Regions from separate parts of the Kocuria sp. KH4 genome, predicted to be linked through region 4. Evidence: riboswitches for the same ligand, from Rfam matches in the RefSeq annotation. Region 4 holds a riboswitch; each other region holds the start of a gene.

Region 1 (3,290 bases), on a different contig from region 4:
CTCGAGCAGCTGCTGTGGGGGCACGTGCGGAGCATGCACAACGCCGCGACCCTGACCCTCGCCCCGTCCTCCTCGGCGGTGGGACAGCTCACCGCGCACGGGGTGCGCGACGTCCACCTGTGGCGGCGCGGGGTGGACACCGCCCGCTTCTGCCCGCGGCACCGCGACGAGCGGTGGCGGGCCGAGGTGGGGGGCGGCCGCCGGATCGTGGGCTACGTGGGCCGGATCGCCCCGGAGAAGCAGGTCGAGGACCTCGCCGCGGTCGCGGACCTGCCCGGCACCCGCCTCGTCGTCGTGGGCTCGGGACCGGAGGAGGAGGCGCTGCGGCGCCGCCTGCCGGGCGCGCACTTCACCGGCCGCCGCTCCGGGGCCGACCTCGCCCGCATCATGGCCTCCCTCGACGTGTTCGTGCACCCGGGCGAGTTCGAGACGTTCTGCCAGACCGTGCAGGAGGCCATGGCCTCCGGGGTGCCGGTGGTCGCCACGGGCCGGGGCGGCCCGGTGGACCTCGTCGACTCCTCCCGCACCGGCTGGCTCTATCCGCCCGGGGACCTCGCGGCGCTGCGCGGCCACGTGGCCGACCTGGTCGGCGACGAGGCCAAGCGGGCCGCCTTCGGGGCCGCCGCGCACGCCGCCGTGCAGGGGCGGACGTGGGACGTGCTGGTCGGGCAGCTGCTGGAGCACTACGACCGGGCCGTGGCGCTGGGCGCCCGCGCCCACGGTCCCCGCCACCGACGGACCGCCTGAGGCCTAGCCCCGGGCGGGGACCGCCTCCAGCACGGGAGCGCCCGTGCCGGCGTACCGTCCGGGCTCGGCGCTGAGCACCGTGAGCCCGTGCACCAGCGCGGTGGCGGCGGTCAGCCCGGCCACCGGATCGGCGGTCCCGGCGGCGCCGAGGGCGCCCCACGCCCTGCTCACGGCCGCGTCCACGGGCAGCACGCGGTCCGGGAAGCGCAGCTCCAGCTGCTCGGTCCACCGCGCCTCGTCGGGCCGGTCCGACAGCAGCTCCCCCAGCACCAGGGCGGACAGGAACAGCCGTCGGTGGCCGTGCCGGCGCAGGACCCCGGCGAGCTCGGGCGAGCGCTCCGGGGTGCGCACCCCGAGCAGCACGGATCGGTCCAGGAGCAGGTCCACGGGGTCGGTCCTCCGCCGGTCCTCAGGCCGCGGCGGCGAGGCGGCCGCGGGCGGGGGCCAGCAGGAAGTCCACGAACTCCGTGCGCGCCTGCACCACGCGGGCGTAGTCGTCGATGCTCATCGCCGCGCAGCCGAGCGCGGCCGGGGCGGCGGGACCGGGGGCCGGGCCGCCCGGGCGGGCGGCGACGATGGGAAGGGCGTCTGACATGACCGGGATCCTTCGGGCGCTCTTGCTCGCAGCGGGTGCCGCCACGGCGGCGATGCGAGCCGCTTCGTCATCCGAACCACCCGTGAACATGGGGTTGGTGCCCGGCCAAGTCGGAGCTTGTCGACCGGATCTCTTGAAGCTGCCCCCATTCAACCACATCGCCCCGGCCCGGTCCCGCCCGGCCGGGCGCGTGAGCCGGCATTCCCCGCCCCGTCACCGCGGCGACACCTCGCCGACACATCGCTGCGCTGGAATGGGCCCCGCGCACCCGGGCGAGCCCCGACATTACGGTTCGGTGACACCGGCCATGCCGGTCCTGTCGGTCTGTCGGAGGCGCGCGGTAGCCTGGAGCTGCTTCTCGAGATGCGGCGTCCGCGTGCTCGAACGGAGGGCGGACCGCCCTCCCGAGGGACCGCGGAGGGGCTCCGACCCGCTGCGCGCCAACCCGATGTTCCCGGGTGGATCGGATGACGAAGCGGCGGGCAACGACACCGGATGCCCGCAAGAACGTCAGGAGAAAACATGACCATGTCCGAAGAAAGAACACCCTCCACCGACCAGCGGGAGGAGTGGGTCGACGTCACCGTCACCGCCCTCCCCGATCTGCACCTCGTCCGGCTCACCTCGACCGACGGCGACGTGCAGGAGTACCTCAGCCCGGAGGCCGACGACCTCGCCGCCGCGGCGGAGCACGCTGCGGGCACCGCGCAATGGTGCGCGAAGTACCGCCAGCTCCTCGTCCCCGGCGCCCTGGCCGCGACCGGCCGGCACCCGTTCTTCAAGCTCCACCCCGCGTCCCTCCCGCTGTCGGCGTAGCCGGCGGGCGGGACACGGCGAAGGCCGCAGCCCGGCGGGCTGCGGCCTTCGCCGTGCGGTCGGCGCCCCCGCGGAACGGGTCCCGCGGGGGCAGCGCCTCACTCCAGCCCGTAGTCCCCGGGCGATCCCCAGCCCTCTCCCCCCGCCCCCTCGGCGGGGGCGTCCAGGTCCCACTCGGAGACCTCGAGCTCGAAGGGCACGGAGACGTCGAGCTCGGCGTCGGGGACCCGGTTCACCACGAAGGGGTCCTCCTCGTCCGGCGGGCGGGGCGGGACGGGACCGGTCATGCGCGCTCCTGCCGATTGCGGGGGTACGGCAGAACCGCCGCCGGGCGCAGGCCCGACGGCGGTTCTGGACGATCAACGGGCTCGTGGGCCCGGCGGAGCTAACGTCAGGAGATGACGGTGATGTTCGCGGCCTGGGGGCCCTTCGGGCCGTCCTGGGTCTCGAACTCGACGCGGTCGTTCTCGTTCAGGGAGCGGAAGCCGCTGGAGTTGATCGCGGAGAAGTGGGCGAAGACGTCCTTGGAGCCGTCCTCGGGGGTGATGAAGCCGAAGCCCTTGTCAGCGTTGAACCACTTGACGATACCGGTAGTCATGGTGAGACCTGATCTTTCGTGAGATGTACGTTTCCCGACGTTCGAGAAACACAGGAGTTGCGATGCGCGGAAAACGTCTTCTCAGAAAAACTGCTGCACCCGGATGGGCCGAACTGCTTGAAATACAAAAACGACAACCTCAACAACTCCGATCCACTCTACACGAGTTCCGGCGCCCCGCCACCCCCGCGGCGGCCGCCGCGGGGCGTTGCCGGGTCCGTGCCGCTCAGCCGGCCAGCAGCGCCTCGGCGACGTCCCGCAGCCGGGCCCGCTCCTGCTGGTCGGGGGCGAAGACGCCCGCGGCGTCGGCGAACCACACGCCGTCGGCCAGCAGCCGCACGGCCAGCAGCCGGCTCCGGTGCCCGGGGGGCAGGTCCTCGGGCAGGTCCACCCACGGCGTCACCCGTGCCACCCAGCGCTCCTTGAGCGTCGCGCGCAGCCGCTGGTCCGTGAGCATCACCAGATCCGTCTCGTCGACCTCCCCCGACAGGCACCAGTCCAGGTAGGCGCGCAGCCGCTCGTCGGCCGGCACCT
Region 2 (3,290 bases), on a different contig from region 4:
CTTCCAGGGGGACCACAGCGTCTCACCTTCAGCGAGCCAGGAGGGCTTGGGCAGGCTGCCGACGATGGTGGTGGGCAACAGAGTGTTCATCCGTGATCTTCCGTCTCTCGTCCGGAGTGGGCCGCGGCCCACTGCTCCAGGAGGGTCTGGTGTGGCTTCACGAAGTGCTCCTCCGTGAACTTCCCCTGCATGAGGGCCAGCTGACTGCGCTCCTCGCGGTCGTAGGCGATCTGCGTCACCGAGTGGTCTCGGCTCTCCAGGCTCGGCCGGTAGATCCGACCAGCCGCCGCATTGGCGTTGTAGATCTCCGGGCGATAGATCTTCTGGAACGTCTCCATCGTGCTGATGAGACCGATGAGTGCCAGGCTGGAATAGTCGTTGAGGAGATCGCCCCGGAAATAGAACGCCAGGGGCGCGACCGCGCCGCGGGGCATGAAGTAGCGGACCCGCAGTCCCATCTGCTCGAAGTATCGATCCGTCAAGGAGGATTCGTCCTGCCGATACTCGACCCCGAGGATCGGATGGTGGTTCTCGAGCCGACGGTACGTCTTGGTGCTCGAGACGCTGATGCAGATCACGGGCGGCTGAGGGAACCGCTCGCGGTAGGCATCGGAGTCCAGGAAGTGCGTGAAGAGCTTCCCGTGCAATTCGCCGAAGTCATCGGGGATGCTGGACCGGGACACCTTCGCGTGGTGTTCCGGCAGCACCACGCTGAAGTCGTAGTCCCGCAGGTAGGACGAGAAGTTGTTCCCCACGATCCCGTCGATGTGCACATTGGCCAGCGTGTCGAGGATCTGCACGTCGAGGACCTCGATCAGGGGGAATACCGCGTCGTCGCCGTCGGCGGCGACGTGCAGGTCCACGGAGACGATCTCAATCTCCACGGCATAGCGATCCCGGCTGGGATTGTCCCAGTGGGCCAGGTCGTTGAAGCGATTATTGATCATGGTCAGGGTGTTCCGGAGGTTCTGCCGACGGTTCTCGCCGCGGGCCAGGTTCGCGAAGTTCGTGGTGCCCCGGGAACTGGACGACGGGCAGTAGTCCTCATCGAAGCGGGTCGTGCTGATACCGAACGTGAAGTCGTTCGTCCTGGTGGTCTGATGCATCGATTCCTCACTGTGGACCGGGGGCCTGCCTGCCAGGTGCGTACTCATCTCGAACGTCCTTCCCTGCTGCTCGTGCACTGCCCTCCCGAAGGTCGCCTCAGTCATGCTCCTGGCACCCCCGGCGCTGCCCGGACGACGTCGGTCCGGGTCTCCGGGCTGCCGGTTACCCGGGCCGCAGCGGTGACGCGGCGCTGACCGGTCCGCGGCGGGGTGGTGGACCTCCGGCTGTACTCGTGGCCGCCGCGCAGCACGGTGATGCCGTCCTGCACGAAGGTGCTGGTCCGGTCGATCGGCGGCACGACCGCCCCGGTCAGTGGGTCCGGTGCCCGGCCGGCGTGGACCTGTTGGGTGGCGTGGTGATGCATTCGATCCTCCATCGGTCCTGGCGGTAGCACCGTGCCCGCCGGTCCCGATGTCCCGGGGTCGGCTGACTGGTTGCTGCGGCGTCGTCGAGCCAGATCTCTCGGCCGCTCTGGATGGTGTGGTGCGCTCATCCCACTCGATGGACGGCTCTGCAGTCCAACGGACGGTGGGGTCGGTCGTCACAAAAACACACGTGGGGACACATTCGGGCCGGGCGGCCGCGCTCGGCCGCTTCGGCCGACGTCGGGCCGGGTTTGTGACAGGTTGTGACGGCCGGCCGCCCGGCCCTCATCGTGGGCCCAGTGATGTCCTGGCGGAAGACCAGGGTGTCGTCGAGGGCGTTGTGCGCGGAGAAGATGACGCCCGCCTGGGGGTGGCGTCGTCAACGGCGTGGTGAACGGCGTCAACCGGATCCTGGGAGCCGTGCACGGAGCCATCGGCTTCGTCCTCCGGCACCACAGGAGCGCTCTCCCCTGCCCCGCTCGTCGATCGTGGCAACCCGGGGCGTATGACCAGCTTCCACCGCGGCACGGTCCGCCGCTAACGGGCCCTATGTAAGGTGGCTTGCTCGTGGCCGCCGTGGGCTAACCGACTGCGTGCTCTTACCGTGCGCTGGAATACATCCGAGGCGAAGGGGTCGAGGTGATTCCCAGCGATTGCAGCTCGCGCCGGCGTGCCAGCATTTGCGCTTCCGCTTGGCGGGCCCAGAGGCGCGAGCTGCGCTCGAACTTCGACACGACCCCGAGGGTCAGCATGAGCACCCCGGCCATCAGCAGTGCCATCCAGACCGGGTCCAGTGCTTGGTCAGCCCTGATGGACAGCCACAGCCCCGCGAGGACCACCGCGGTCAGGAACGCACCGGCGCGAGTGGTCACCGTGATCAGTGCGCCTGTCATCAATAGCCCCTGCCGCCCCTATGCCGTCCCCGCTCTTTCTGTACCCCATAGTAACTTGATGCATCACTAAACGCTGAAGGACACCACTGCGTCCCTGCACCTTTTGGCAGAGCATGGTTCCTGGCGCGGTGGTGATCCACATCGAGGGCATCGACCTGCCTGGGGCGGCCTCTCGCATGAAGAGCTCAGCGTGGCGGTCATCCTCGAGCGCAGCGACGAGTTCACCTGCCGCATCTGTTTCCTGATCCGTCACCGCCCCCAGCCCGTCCGCACCAGTGCGGGCACCAGCTACTGCAGGGATTGCGCGGGCTGAGTCCCCGCCCGCCGGCGCACGACGCCCGGGTCCCGGCGCACCACGCGCCGGGGCCCGGGCCGTCGGCCGTGTACCCACCGGACGGGGCCAGGGGGAGGTGGGGTTATCGCGGCGGGCCCTCCGGTGCCGGTTCCGTGCGCCCGGGGTGGCGGCACTGGTCGGTGAGGACGAGTCGGCGGTGTCCTAGGCCGACTTCGCGCACCCAGGCCACTGCGAGGCGGGGGACGTGTTCTTCGACCTGGGCGTGGTAGCAGAACGTGTCCTGGTCCCAGATCTCCACGATCCGTCCCGGCGTCAACGCGTGGGCCGGCAGCACGGCGACCGAGGACCCGGGCGCACTCACCATCCCTCGCCCTCACGAGCGTGGCGGTGGGCGTCGAGGGCGTCCAGGAGTTCCTGGTGGCGATCCAGGGTCACCGGGTGCGGGCCTGCCGGGGCTTCCAGGTATTCGTCCTCCAACTGCAGGGACACCCGGGAGTGGAGGACCTGCAGCTCCACCAGCGTCAGCGACCCCAGATCCGCCGGGAACGCCTCGCCCGGACCCAGCCGTGTGCTGCCTTCCAGCACGTCGAGCCCGGGTGCACGCCACGACGCACCCGCCGGATCACTGAG
Region 3 (3,290 bases), on a different contig from region 4:
ACGGGGCGAGCACCCGGGTGATCAGCCGGTTGGTGCCGCCGTAGCCGTCGGCGCCGAGCACCACGTGCTCGCCCGGGCGCAGCACCGCCCGCAGCAGCGCGTCCTCGGCGGCGATCCCGGAGGCGAAGGCGAACCCGCGCTCGCCGTGCTCCAGGGCCGCGAGCTGCTCCTCGAAGCCGTTGCGGGTGGGGTTCGAGCCGCGGCTGTACTCGTGGCCGGCGCGCAGGACGTTGATCCCGTCCTGGGCGAAGGTGGAGGTCTGGTAGACCGGCGGGATGACGGCCCCGGTCAGCGGGTCGGGCTGCTGGCCGGCGTGGACGGCGGTGGTGGTGAAGCCCTGCCGGCGGGTGGTGACGGTCTGACTCATGGTGGGGCTCACTTCCGGAAGTTCGAAACGGTCTCGAGCACGGCGTCGAGGGCCTGGCCGAGGTCGGCCACGAGGTCCTGCGGGGCCTCGAGGCCGACCGAGAGCCGGATGGTGGTCTCGGCGATCCCGCCGGCCCGGCGCTGCTCGGGCGTGAGCCGGCAGTGGGTCATCGCGGCCGGGTGGGCCACGAGGCTGCGGGTGTCGCCGATGTTGGCGACCAGCTTGAACAGCCGCAGCCCGTCGATGAAGGGCCCCACGGCGGCGTCCGGGGCCGCGAGGTCGAAGGAGAACACGGAGCCGGTGCCGCGGGGGAAGTCCCGGGCCGCGATCCCGGCCCCGGGGTCCCCCGGCAGCCCGGGGTGGTGCACGCGTGCGACGGCGGGGTGACCGGCGAGGAACTCGGCCACGGTCAGCGCCGAGGCCGTGTGCCGGGCCACCCGCAGGTCGAGGGTCTCGGTGCCCTGCAGGATCTGGCTGGCGTTGAACGGGGACAGCGTGGTGCCGAGGTCGTGCACGTACTTGGCCCGGACCAGGTGCAGGTAGGGGCTGGCGCCGGCGCACCTGTCGAGCAGGCTCTGCCCGCCCCAGCGGGCGCGGGCGCGGGTGAACTGCGGCCACCTCTCGGGCTGCGCGGACCAGTCGAACGTCCCGCCGTCCACGACCGCCCCGGCGAGGGCGTTGCCGTGGCCGCCGAGGAACTTGGTGGCCGAGTGCACCACGATGTCCGCGCCCTTCTCCAGCGGCCGGTACAGCGCCGGGGAGGCGAGGGTGTTGTCGACGACGACGGGCACCCGGGCCGCCCGGGCGACGTCGGCGATCCCGGGCAGGTCCGGCAGCGTGGCCAGCGGGTTGCCGATGGACTCGAGCAGGAAGGCCCGGGTGTCGGGGCGCACGGCCGCGGCCCAGGCGCCGGGGACGGTGGGGTCCACGAAGTCCACCTCGACGCCGTGGTCGGCCAGCGAGTCGGTGAGCAGGTCCACGGTCCCGCCGTAGAGCTTCTCGGAGGCGACCAGGTGCCTGTCCTCCCCCTGGCCGAGCAGGGCCAGCAGCGCCACGGCCACCGCGGCCTGCCCCGAGCCGGTGGCCACGGCTCCCCTCCCGCCCTCGAGCTCGCTGATCCGCTGCTCGAGCACGGCGACCGTCGGGTTGCCGGTGCGGGTGTAGGTGAAGCCGGCCCGGGTCTGGGCGAACATCTGCCGGGCGGCCTCGTAGTCCGGGAACTCGAAGGCGGCGCTCTGGTAGATCGGCACCGTGAGGGTGCGCTGCCCGGGGTCGTGGTCGGCGCCGGCGTGGATCTGCCGGGTCGAGAGGTCCTGGTCGGTCACGGGGAGGGACATGGCGCGGCTCCTGTGCGCTTGCTCTTACCCGCACCGGTCACCCGTCGCACGGCAACGGGGATGCAGGCCGCTTCCTCATCCGAACCACCCGGTGAGCATGGGGTTGGTGCGCGACCCAGTCGGAGCTTGGCGGTCGCGTCTCGTGAAGCTGGGACCACACTATGCGGGAGGCGCACCGGCGCCGTTCCACGACCGAAGATGACGTCCGTGACGGATCGTGACGCCGTTCGTGACACCCCCGTGACGACGTCCGTGACGGCCCGCGCGCCGGGGCGGGTCACGCCCGGGTGTCGATGTCCTCGAAGATCAGGAACGTCTGGGTGTCCACCACGCCGGGCAGCTGCTGGACGTGCTCGAAGATCACCTGCCGCAGGTGCACCGTGTCCACGGCGCGCACCAGCAGCATGACGTCGAAGTTCCCGCCCACCAAGGCGATGTGGTGCACCGCCGGGATCGCCTGCAGCTGCCCGCACAGCTCCCGCCAGGTGTTCTGCTGCAGCTTCAGCGTCACGTAGGCCGAGGCCTGCAGCCCGGCGCGCACCGGGTCGATCACGGTGCCGAAGCGCAGGATCACCCCTTCGTCGCGCAGCCGGTTGATGCGGGCGTAGGCGTGGGCGCGGGAGACGTGCACGGCCGCGGCGATCGCGGTCACCGACTGCCGGGCGTCCCGGGAGAGCTCGGCGAGGATCTTGCGGTCGGTCTCGTCCAGCGGGACGGGGGTCGAGGGCACGGCGGGCTCCTTCGGGGCGGGGTGCGAGGGCGGGACATGAGGGCGGGACCTATGTCGGACGAATGCGTGTGTCCCACGCCACAGTAGAACATTTCGTCCACGCGGACGGCACCCCTGCGCGCAGGAATCTGGACTTTCCCGGGCGCCTGGATACGAACCGGCTGTTCTTCCCATACTGGGCGGACAGAACTTCAGCGGCCTTCCCGCCGTCCCGCGTCCCCACCCGGACCGGGGACCGACCGAGGGGACACCATGAGCCAGACCGTCGAGACCCCCGAGGACCCGATCCTCCGGGCCTCCCAGAGCTTCGGCATCACGCCGGAGCAGTACATGCTCCCGGCCCGCGGCGAGATCCGGATGGTGGACCCCGCCGGCCGCCTGCTGCCGGCCCACGAGCAGGGCACCGAGCCCGGCCACGAGTACCCGCTGCCCGCGGGGGACGTGCTGCTGGGCGCCTACGAGAAGCTGGTGGTGGGCCGCCGGGTCAACGACCAGAACTCCGCGCTGGTGCGCCAGGGCCGGATGGCCGTCTACCCCTCCAGCCACGGGCAGGAGGCCTGCCAGGTCGCCGCCGCCCTGTGCCTGCGGCCGGGCGACTGGCTGTTCCCCACCTACCGGGACACCGTGGCCGTGATGACCCGGGGCGTGCGGCCCCTGGACGTGATGTCGATCTTCCGCGGCGAGTGGCACGGGGGCTACGACCCCCACGAGCACCACGTCGGCATCCAGTCGACCCCGCTCACCACCCAGCTGCTGCACGCGGTGGGCGTGGCCCACGCCGCGAAGCTGCGCGGCGAGGACACCGTGGTCCTGGCCATGTGCGGCGACGGCGCCACGAGCGAGGGCGACTTCCACG
Region 4 (3,290 bases):
GTCGCGGACCAGCTTAGCGGCTCCCCCCGCAGGCGGGGCAACCCCTCGGGCCCCGGTGCACGGCAGGGTGGCGGAAGCCGTCAGGCCGGCGGGACGAGCGGCGGGGTGCGCCGCGGGTCCAGCACCCAGCCCTGCCGCAGCCGCGCCCCGAGCTCGATCAGCGGGCACGTGTCCATCACCACCGCGAGCCCGGCCGCGGCGGCGCGGGCCGCGGCCGCGTGGTCCACCACGCCCAGCTGCAGCCACACGGCGCTCGCGCCGGCGGCGATGGCCTGGTCCACGACGGCTCCGACGCGGCGGGAGTTGACGAAGCAGTCCACCACGTCGATCGGCCCCGGGACCTCGGCGAGCGTGCGGAAACCGGGCTCCCCGTGCACCGCCTCGCCCTTCGGGTTGACCGGGACGATCGTCATGCCGAGGTCGTCCCGGATGCGCCGGGCGACCGGGTGCGCGGGCCGGGCCGTGTTCCCGGTCAGCCCCACCACGGCCCACCGGCCGGGCCGGGTGATCAGGCGGTCGACCACGGCGGGGTCGTTGCGGCTCATGCGCCCACCCTGGCACGGATGGGCCGCTCCCGTCCCGCACGGGCCTGCACCGTGTCCGCAACGTGTCCGCATCCGTGTCCCGGGGTGGCGGCCGACGGCCATGGGGCGGGCACGTCCCGCCGGCACGCGCCGCCCCGGCGGGACGGGAGGGGCCAGGAGAGGAGGGGTCAGGAGAAGAGGGGGAGGAGGTCGGCCCCGGGGCCCAGCTCCGCGCGGTCCCGGGCGGGCAGGGCCGCGCGCCCGGTGCCCACCCGGGCGAAGTGCTCGTCGCTCCAGTGCTCGGGCGGCTCCCGCTCCCACAGGTCGATGAGCACGCGGCGGACCTCGGCCAGCCCGTCCGCCGCCGGCCCCGGGCAGCCCTCCAGGTGCTCGATGAGGTCCAGGTGGTGCACCGTGGCCTCCACCGCCAGGGTGCTCAGCAGGTCCTCGACCCGAAGCACGTGCCCCCGGGTGCGGACCGTCCCGCCGGGCCGGCAGCGCTCCGCCGCGTGCACGAGCGCCCGCGCCGACTCCCGGTAGTGCCCCCGCAGCTGCTCCCAGTCCGGGTACAGGCTCGCCGCCGCCCGGGTGCGGCGGCGGTCCTCGGCGGCGGCGGGGTCCGCGCCCCGGTCCGCCCAGTAGGTGGCGGCGTCCCGGTCCGGGCGGGCCGTGGTGGGCGTGTGCAGGGCGACGAGCCCGCGCACCGCGTCCGCGGCGCAGTGGTGGGCGAGGTCGCGCACCGCCCACCCGCGGCAGCCGGTGGGCGCCCAGGAGTCGTCCTCCCCGAGCCCGTCGAGGACCGCCGCGAACGCCGTGCAGGCGTCGCGGACCAGGTCCGCCCGGGTCGAGGTGTTCCGGCTCGTCATGGGTCCATGGTGCGGCACGGGGGCGCGGCGTGCCACCGTTTCCGACCATGACGGCCCGCGCAGCGATTTGCCAGGCGGCCCGACGAGCACGTTCAATGGGGCGGTAACCATCCGGAGCGGCTGAGAGACCTGGCTCGTCGACGTCGCAGCAACCGGCACGGATCCGTCCGATCCCCGTGCGAGGTGCTAATGCCAGGACCGATGGAGTTGATCATGGGCACCTCCCTGCTGGGCTCTGCACCGTCCGCCGCCGCACCGGCCACCGCGAAGCGTGCGTTCTCGGTGGCCTTCGAGCACGTCGGCAAGACCTTCGCCTCCGGCGGGCACCGCCACCACGTCCTGCACGACGTCGACGTCACCGCCCGCCCCGGAGAGGTCCTGGCGATCCTGGGGCCCTCGGGCTGCGGCAAGTCCACGCTGCTGCGGGCCGCCGCCGGGCTCGACACCGCCTCGGCGGGCCGGGTGCTCATCGACGGCACCCCGGTCTCGGGGATCGACCCGCGCTGCGCCGTGGCGTTCCAGGAGCCCCGGCTGCTGCCGTGGCGCTCCGTGCGCGAGAACGTCCGCCTGGGGGTGCCCTCCGGGTTGGGCCGGGCCGAGGCCGACGCCGTGATCGACGACCTGCTGCACCTGGTGGGGCTGACCGCCCACGCCCACCACCGGCCCCGGGAGATCTCGGGCGGCATGGCCCAGCGCGCGTCGCTGGCCCGGGCGCTGGCCCGCAACCCCGGCGTGCTGCTGCTCGACGAGCCCTTCGGCGCGCTCGACGCCCTGACCCGGCTGCGGATGCAGGACCTCCTGCTCACCGTCCACGCCGCGCAGCCGACCACCGTGCTGCTGGTCACCCACGACGTCGACGAGGCGCTGCAGCTGGCCGACCGGATCGTGGTCCTGGGCCGCTCCGGCCCGACCGCCCCCGCCTCGATCGGCACGGTGCTCCCCGTGCCCGGCGACCGTCCCCGGGACCGGGCCTCCGAGGTCCTCGCCGAGCTGCGGGTGCAGCTGCTCGGCCACCTGGGCGTCGACGCCCACCACCCCGCGACCCGCTGACCCCGCCCCGCTCCCCCGGGCGCGGCACGGCGCCGTGCCGCGCCGGGTCCGCCCGGCACGCCCACCCCACCACGAAAGGCCCCACCATGCCGCTGTCCCCGCGCCCCGCCCGCACGGTCCCCGCCCTCGCCGCCGTCCTGGCCCTGTCCCTGACCGGGTGCATGGCCGGGGAGGGCTCCGGCGAGGCCCGGGCCGCCGAGAAGGTCACGGTCGACTGGGCCACCTACAACCCGCTCTCCGTGGTGATCAAGGAGAAGGGCTGGCTCGAGGCCGCCTTCGCCGAGGAGGGCACCGAGGTCGAGTGGGTGCAGTCCGCGGGCTCGAACAAGGCGAACGAGGCGCTGCGCGCCGAGGCGGTCGACATCGGCTCCACCGCCGGATCCGCGGCGCTGCTGGCCCGCAGCAACGGCACCCCGATCAAGGTGATCGACCTGTACTCGCAGCCGGAGTGGTCCGCGCTCGTCACCACCCCGGGCACCGGGGTGGACTCGGTGGCCGACCTCGAGGGCCGCACCGTGGCCGCCACCAAGGGCACCGACCCCTACTTCTTCCTGCTCCAGGCCCTCGAGGAGGGCGGGGTGGACGCGGCCGACGTCACGATCCAGAACCTGCAGCACGCCGACGGCCGCGCCGCGCTGGAGAACGGCCAGGTGGACGCCTGGTCCGGCCTGGACCCGATCATGGCCGCCGCGGAGCAGAACGGCGCCGAGCTGTTCTACCGCAACGTCGACTTCAACACCTACGGCTTCCTCAACGCGCACGAGAACTTCCTCGAGGAGCAGCCCGAGGCGGCGCAGACCGTGGTGGACGTCTACGCCTACGCCCGGGACTGGGCGCTGGCCCACCCGGA

Evidence for each region. A riboswitch is a leader RNA that binds a small molecule or an ion and turns the genes downstream of it on or off. The one in region 4 is predicted to bind S-adenosylmethionine.
Region 1: another riboswitch for S-adenosylmethionine. It lies ahead of ACWCOM_RS09545 (hypothetical protein); the one in region 4 lies ahead of ACWCOM_RS08810 (ABC transporter ATP-binding protein).
Region 2: another riboswitch for S-adenosylmethionine. It lies ahead of ACWCOM_RS15785 (hypothetical protein); the one in region 4 lies ahead of ACWCOM_RS08810 (ABC transporter ATP-binding protein).
Region 3: another riboswitch for S-adenosylmethionine. It lies ahead of ACWCOM_RS10790 (O-acetylhomoserine aminocarboxypropyltransferase/cysteine synthase family protein); the one in region 4 lies ahead of ACWCOM_RS08810 (ABC transporter ATP-binding protein).

The regions. Positions count from the first base shown of each region.
Region 1 covers NZ_JBSJYX010000010.1:101,368-104,657, reverse strand. The annotation lists gene ACWCOM_RS09560 (glycosyltransferase family 4 protein) at 1-747, shown strand, start outside; gene ACWCOM_RS09555 (PIN domain-containing protein) at 751-1,134, opposite strand; gene ACWCOM_RS09550 (hypothetical protein) at 1,157-1,342, opposite strand; SAM riboswitch class IV at 1,356-1,481, opposite strand; SAM riboswitch class IV at 1,743-1,856, shown strand; gene ACWCOM_RS09545 (hypothetical protein) at 1,865-2,158, shown strand; gene ACWCOM_RS09540 (hypothetical protein) at 2,257-2,445, opposite strand; gene cspE (transcription antiterminator/RNA stability regulator CspE) at 2,550-2,756, opposite strand; gene ACWCOM_RS09530 (TetR/AcrR family transcriptional regulator) at 2,983-3,290, opposite strand, start outside.
Region 2 covers NZ_JBSJYX010000026.1:13,468-16,757, forward strand. The annotation lists gene ACWCOM_RS15775 (methionine synthase) at 1-90, opposite strand, end outside; gene ACWCOM_RS15780 (DUF1852 domain-containing protein) at 87-1,106, opposite strand; gene ACWCOM_RS15785 (hypothetical protein) at 1,208-1,471, opposite strand; SAM riboswitch class I at 1,477-1,589, opposite strand; gene ACWCOM_RS15790 (hypothetical protein) at 2,072-2,365, opposite strand; gene ACWCOM_RS15795 (DUF4193 family protein) at 2,556-2,678, shown strand; gene ACWCOM_RS15800 (hypothetical protein) at 3,018-3,290, opposite strand, start outside.
Region 3 covers NZ_JBSJYX010000013.1:21,651-24,940, forward strand. The annotation lists gene ACWCOM_RS10785 (cystathionine gamma-synthase) at 1-367, opposite strand, end outside; gene ACWCOM_RS10790 (O-acetylhomoserine aminocarboxypropyltransferase/cysteine synthase family protein) at 376-1,704, opposite strand; SAM riboswitch class IV at 1,720-1,852, opposite strand; gene ACWCOM_RS10795 (Lrp/AsnC family transcriptional regulator) at 1,982-2,434, opposite strand; gene ACWCOM_RS10800 (thiamine pyrophosphate-dependent enzyme) at 2,687-3,290, shown strand, end outside.
Region 4 covers NZ_JBSJYX010000009.1:71,041-74,330, reverse strand. The annotation lists gene ACWCOM_RS08820 (CoA-binding protein) at 81-545, opposite strand; gene ACWCOM_RS08815 (maleylpyruvate isomerase N-terminal domain-containing protein) at 713-1,390, opposite strand; SAM riboswitch class I at 1,495-1,598, shown strand; gene ACWCOM_RS08810 (ABC transporter ATP-binding protein) at 1,604-2,440, shown strand; gene ACWCOM_RS08805 (aliphatic sulfonate ABC transporter substrate-binding protein) at 2,527-3,290, shown strand, end outside.